Aridibaculum aurantiacum: one gene and its partner. The protein of the gene in region 2 interacts with the protein of the main gene of each other region in a pairwise test. Links are inferred from orthologs where the notes say so. Each region holds a gene or a part of one and is shown on either strand. Other genes may lie near its edges.

Region 1 (3,100 bases), 640 kb from region 2 along the record:
TTATAAACATGTTCTTGTGTTTGGTTTCTAATTCTTGTTGTGTATGAACTGTCATGCGCTAAAGAAATTGAAACAACAGTTCCTTCATGCTCTCCTGTTGAAAGGAGCGTCGCAACAACTATTGCTATTTATTCAACTGCTGGTCACCACCTACACTTAAGAGTCCGTAACGAGTGATAATAAAAAGAGGCTGCTCCTTGGGAGACAGCCTCTAATATTTACTATGAAAAGCTAATTACTTAACTTCTACTTCAGCACCAGCATCTTTCAATTTAGCTGCAATTTCTTCAGCTTCTGCTTTAGCTACACCTTCTTTGATTGGCTTAGGAGCGCTATCAACAAGGTCTTTTGCTTCTTTCAGACCAAGACCAGAAAGATCTTTAACGATCTTAACAACGTTCAATTTAGAAGCACCAGCGCTTACCAAAATAACGTCGAAAGAAGTTTTCTCTTCAACAGCAGCAGCACCGCCACCACCATCGCCAGAAACTACAACTGCAGCAGCAGCTGGTTCAATTCCGTACTCAGATTTAAGGAAATCAGCAAGTTCTTGTACTTCCTTTACTGTTAAGCTTACTAATGATTCAGCTAGTTGTTTTACGTCAGCCATTTGTTTGAATTTTTCCCCCCTTCACGGCTTAGTGCTCCGGAGGATGATTAAAAAAATATTCTTTATTGATTTGGAAATGCGAGCATTTGAAAAGGATCAGACCTCTCTTTCCATCAGATCTTAATTGATTTTGAAGTCGTGGCATTTGCCACATCTTCAATCTTTAGATTTATTCAGCCGCTGGTGCTTCAGGAGCACTTGCTTCAGGAGCAGCTGCATCTGTTGCAGGAGCTTCTGTAGTTGCACCTTCAGCTTTTTGCTCGTGGTGGTGCAACAAAGCAGCCAATACACGCTTAGCAGGTGATTGCAACAATCCGATAACCTCACCGATCAATTCGTTCTTAGTCTTGATCTTAGTTAGAGTTACCAGGTTCTCGTCACCGCTGTACACATCGCCATTGATGAAAGCAGCTTTCAGAACAGGCTTTGGGTTGTTGTTGTCTTTGCGGAAAGAGCTGATGATAAGAGCCGGCTCTTTAGGATTTTCAGAAAACAACAGGGCAGTTACTTTATGAAGGCTATCATAAACGCCAGCATATTTCTCAGCATCCAAACCTTCTAGTGCTTTGCGGATAAGAGTATTCTTTGCCACCTGCATTTCTACGTCTTTGCTAAAACATGCACGGCGAAGATTACCAACCTGTGCAACAGTCAAAGATTCAGTATCAGTTACGTAGAAGTTATTGTATTGATTAAACTTTTCTTTCAAAAGCTCAATCACTTCATTTTTTTCAGTCTTTGTCATAACGCTTGTTTAAAACCGTGACCGGCTTAGATGAATGATTTTGTGTCTACAGTGATACCAGGGCTCATGGTGCTAGCCATGCTTAAGCCTTTCAGGTAAGTACCTTTAGCTGCAGATGGTTTAAGTTTTATGATTGCCTGAACGAATTCAGTAGCGTTTTCAGCAAGTTTTTCAGGAGCAAAAGATACGCGGCCGATAGAAGCATGGATAATACCAGCTTTATCAACTTTGAATGCGATCTTACCACCCTTAACTTCATTTACAGCACCGGCTACATCGTTAGTAACAGTACCTGTTTTAGGGTTTGGCATCAGGTTACGAGGACCTAACACTTTACCTAAACGACCGATCTTAGGCATTACAGACGGAGTAGCGATAATAACGTCTACATCAGTCCATCCACCGTCGATTTTTGAAATGAATTCATCTAATCCTACGTAATCAGCACCAGCTTCTCTTGCAGCAGCCTCTTTATCAGGTGTGCAAAGAACCAATACGCGTTTTGTTTTACCAGTTCCGTGAGGAAGCGTTACCGTACCACGCACTTGTTGGTCAGCTTTCTTAGGATCTACACCCAAACGAACGTGTACATCCACAGAGCTGTCAAACTTTGTGCAGTTTACTTCTTTCACCAAAGACGCTGCGTCTTTAAGTGTGTAAACTTTATTTTTATCAACCTTAGCTGCTACAGCTTTTCTTTTCTTAGTGATTGCCATTTTTAATGATGTTTTGTTTCTCCTTTACAGAAGAATGATCAATTAATTTTCCCATGGAGCTTTACCGTCAACAGTAAGACCCATGCTACGAGCAGTACCGGCAACCATACGCATGGCGCTTTCCTTAGTAAAACAGTTCAGGTCAGCCATCTTATCAGTAGCGATAGCATCTACCTGCTCCCATGTTACTTTACCAACCTTACTACGGTTAGGCTCTTTGGAACCACTTTGAATTTTTGCTGCTTCCATCAACTGAACAGCTGCAGGAGGAGTTTTGATAACGAAGTCGAAAGACTTGTCGCCATAAACGGTGATCAAAACAGGAAGTACTTTTCCCATTTTATCTTGAGTTCTAGCATTGAACTGCTTGCAGAACTCCATGATGTTTAGACCTTTTGAACCAAGGGCTGGTCCAATTGGAGGTGCAGGGTTTGCCTGGCCACCTTTACATTGCAACTTAACGTAGCCTGTAATTTCTTTTGCCATGTTTTCTTTTTTTGGTGATAACGTTCAGCCAATACAGCTAAACTCCCAATTCACTATTTCTATCGAAAGAACTTTTTTGGGACGGCAAAGGTAAGGGGTGATGACCTTTGGAAAAAATTAAAAATGTAAAAGTAATCTAAAGGTAGTGGTAACCAACGGCACAACCTTGATGAAGCAGTGGTTGCGACGCTCCGTTCATCTGCATTTTCTCTTATCAGCAGCTTTCTCCTCCTTAGTTGGTAAATTTGCTGAAACGTCACAAATGTCAGCCATTCCAAAACAATACATCAGCGAGCAGGACTACCTGGAGCAAGAACGCCTGGCAGAGCATAAAAGCGAATACTTTAATGGTGAAGTGTTTGCCATGGCAGGCGCGTCAGAAAGCCACAACAGTATTGTCGCCAACACCATAGCATCTCTTCATCCCACTCTGCGTGGGAAGTCATGTAAGATTTACCCAAGCGACTTACGTGTATACAACCCGCAAAACGGACTTTACACCTATCCGGATATTTCCATTGCTTGTGGCGAAAGAAAATTTAC
Region 2 (3,223 bases):
TCGCACGGCCTTTAAACTGAACGTATGCTTTTACTTTATTTCCTTCCTTAAGAAACTTTTCTGCGTGTTTGGTCTTGAATTCAAAATCGTGATCATCGGTACTAGGCGTGAAGCGGATCTCTTTCACCTCGCTTTGCTTAGAATTCGCCTTCATCTCCTTTTCCTTACGCTTCTTCTCATACAAAAACTTTTTGTAATCGATGATGCGGCAAACAGGCGGCGCTGCATTGGGTGAAATTTCTACAAGATCAAGTGCCTGGGCTTCCGCCATGGCAAGTGCCTTTTCTATGGGATATACTCCGGGTTCTATTCCTTCTCCAACCAATCTTACTTCCGGAACCCGTATCATTCGGTTCGTTCTATGTTCTTGTTGTTGTTCTCTACGAAAATTGGGATTTCTTCCCCTGAAATTCTGGTTAACTGCCATTAAATGGTTTTTAGTGAACGTGTTTTTTTGTTTGAAAAAAATATGCTTTTGAAACTGGCGCTGGTTAATTACAACCATAACCAATATTGTAAATATAGAGAATTATTCAAATGCTCTTTTACTATCAATCTCTTCCTGTAACAATTCTAATGCCTCGTTTATAGATTTTACGCCAATGTCACCTTTTGATTGTTTTCTCATGGCAACTTGTCTTTCGTTCATCTCCTTTTCTCCTACCACAAACATGTAAGGCACTTTATTCATTTCTGCTTCGCGGATCTTCTTGCCGATCTTCTCGTTGCGATCATCAGTTACTATGCGAATGTCTTTTTGCCTTAGCTGTTGCTCCACTTCTTTAGCATAAGGTATGTATTTATCGCTGATAGGTAAAACCATAACCTGCGTAGGTGCCAGCCAAAGCGGGAATTTTCCGGCACAGTGTTCTATCAGTACCGCAATGAAACGTTCCATAGAACCAAATGGCGCACGATGGATCATTACAGGACGATGTTTCGCATTGTCTTCTCCTATATAAGTAAGATCAAAACGTTCAGGTAGATTGTAATCAACCTGGATAGTTCCCAGTTGCCACTTACGACCTATAGCATCTTTCACCATGAAATCAAGCTTAGGTCCATAGAATGCAGCTTCACCATATTCAATCACAGTTGGCAAACCTTTTTCTTCCGCTGATTCAATGATAGCTCTTTCACTTATCTCCCAGTTCTCATCGCTGCCTATATACTTGCTCCTATCTTCTCTGCTACGCAATGAAATCTGTGCAGTATAATCAGTAAAGCTCAGGCTATTGAATACATACAATACCAGGTCAATCACTTTTTTGAATTCATCCTTTACCTGTTCAGGCATGCAGAACAAGTGAGCATCGTCTTGGGTAAATCCACGCACACGTGTAAGCCCGTGAAGTTCGCCATGTTGCTCGTAACGATACACGGTGCCGAACTCAGCAAGACGAAGCGGAAGATCTTTATAACTACGTGGACTTGCTTTGTATATTTCGCAGTGGTGTGGGCAGTTCATTGGTTTCAGAAAGAACTCCTCACCTTCCTGCGGTGTAGCTATCGGTTGAAAGCTATCCTTGCCATATTTCTCGTAGTGACCACTTGTAATGTATAAATTCTTATGGCCAATATGTGGAGTGATAACAGGTAAATAACCCGTTTCTATTTGTGCTTTTTGTAGAAACTGTTGCAGCCTTTCGCGAAGCATTGCTCCTTTAGGCAACCACAGCGGAAGCCCAAGACCTACCTTTTCTGAAAAAGTAAATAGCTCCAGTTCTTTACCCAACTTGCGATGGTCACGCAGCTTAGCTTCTTCCAGCAGTTTCAGGTATTCATCCAGCTCTTTCTGGTTGGGAAATGTAACGCCATAGATACGTGTAAGCATCTTACGTTTTTCATCACCACGCCAATAAGCACCCGCTATGTTTGTAAGCTTAATAGCTTTTATAAAACCAGTGTGCGGAATATGTGGTCCGCGGCACAGGTCTGTAAAATTTCCTTGCGTATAAAAAGTGATTTGGCCATCTTCAAGACCATCTATAAGTTCCAGTTTGTACTCATCACCTTTTTCGGTGAAATAAGAAACAGCATCATTCTTACTGATTTCTTTCCTTGTGTACTGGCTGTTTTGCTTAGCAAGTTCAACCATTTTCACTTCAAGTTTGCGCAGGTCTTCTTCTGTAATCTGCCTGTCGCCAAGGTCTACATCATAGTAAAAACCTTTTTCAATAGCAGGTCCAATACCCAGTTTCACACCAGGAAAAACAGCTTCCAGAGCTTCAGCCATCAGGTGGGCAGATGAATGCCAAAAAGTGGTTTTTCCATCTAAATCATCCCACGTTAGTAGTTTCAGCGAAACATCATTATTGATAGGCCTGGTCATATCCCAAACTTCATCATTCACTTTTGCTGCTAATACTTTGCGCGCCAGTCCTTCGCTTATAGATTTTGCAATATCCATTGCAGAAACCCCTTGCTCATACTGCCTTACCGCACCATCCGGAAAAGAAACATTGATCATATAAATAGTAAACCTTTATTAAGGATTGCAAATGTAAACAAACTAAGTACAGTCCGCTAAACTTAGTTATAATGAACAAGTTGGCCTTATTTTTTAAGAAACAGGGTGTGCAATTTTGCACTTTAAAAAATACGGAGGCAAAGCTTAAATCTTTACATTTGCGCTTAATTCAGAAGTTATTGATGGTATGAAGAAAATAGAACTGGAAATAGTTGCGTTGTCGCATAGCATTACTCAAACTCATTCCTATGCTGTGGTATTAGGAGAAGTAAATGGTCTTCGCCGTTTACCTATTGTGATCGGAGGTTTTGAAGCACAGGCAATAGCTGTAGCGCTCGAAAGAATGCAACCCAGCCGCCCTCTCACCCACGACCTTCTGAAGAACTTCATGAATGCCTTCAATGTTGACCTGCAAGAGATCATCATCAACGACCTGCAAGAAGGTATTTTCTATTCAAAATTGGTTTGCATCAGTGAACATGATACAGTAGAAATTGATAGCCGTACCAGCGATGCATTGGCGTTGGCTGTACGCTTTGGTTGCCCGGTATATACATATGATCATATACTTGAAAGTGCTGGTATATTAATGGACGACACCACCGGTGGAACCAAGAAAAAAGCAACCACTACTACCACTACCGAACAAGGCAGCCGCGACGATCTAAGTGGACTATCTTTAGATGAACTGGAAAACCTGCTGAACGAAGTACTGGAGCAAGAAGATTATATCAGGGCTATCTCCATCAGGGA

The links.
Region 1: the proteins of thrS (region 2) and rplA interact in binary tests that used the Escherichia coli proteins (3 or more experiments, as listed by UniProt). The link is inferred for Aridibaculum aurantiacum from one-to-one orthologs.

Annotation. Positions count from the first base shown.
Region 1 is NZ_JAFEWC010000001.1:1,451,113-1,454,212, reverse strand. Bases 227-2,997 are described here. They hold rplA (50S ribosomal protein L1), read right to left. Parts: upstream 2,072-2,997; coding sequence 1,382-2,071; downstream 227-1,381. Other genes in these bases: J4N22_RS06005 (Uma2 family endonuclease), read left to right, coding at 2,820-2,997; rplK (50S ribosomal protein L11), read right to left, coding at 2,114-2,557; rplJ (50S ribosomal protein L10), read right to left, coding at 780-1,355; rplL (50S ribosomal protein L7/L12), read right to left, coding at 236-610. Also shown: more of J4N22_RS06005, read left to right, coding at 2,998-3,100. UniProt on the Escherichia coli protein: One of the primary rRNA binding proteins, it binds very close to the 3'-end of the 23S rRNA. Forms part of the L1 stalk. It is often not seen in high-resolution crystal structures, but can be seen in cryo_EM and 3D reconstruction models.
Region 2 is NZ_JAFEWC010000001.1:2,095,052-2,098,274, reverse strand. What follows is about bases 1-2,894. They hold thrS (threonine--tRNA ligase), read right to left. Parts: upstream 2,471-2,894; coding sequence 530-2,470; downstream 1-529. Other genes in these bases: J4N22_RS08740 (bifunctional nuclease family protein), read left to right, coding at 2,658-2,894; infC (translation initiation factor IF-3), read right to left, coding at 1-427. Outside these bases: more of J4N22_RS08740, read left to right, coding at 2,895-3,223. UniProt on the Escherichia coli protein: Catalyzes the attachment of threonine to tRNA(Thr) in a two-step reaction: L-threonine is first activated by ATP to form Thr-AMP and then transferred to the acceptor end of tRNA(Thr). The rate-limiting step is amino acid activation in the presence of tRNA.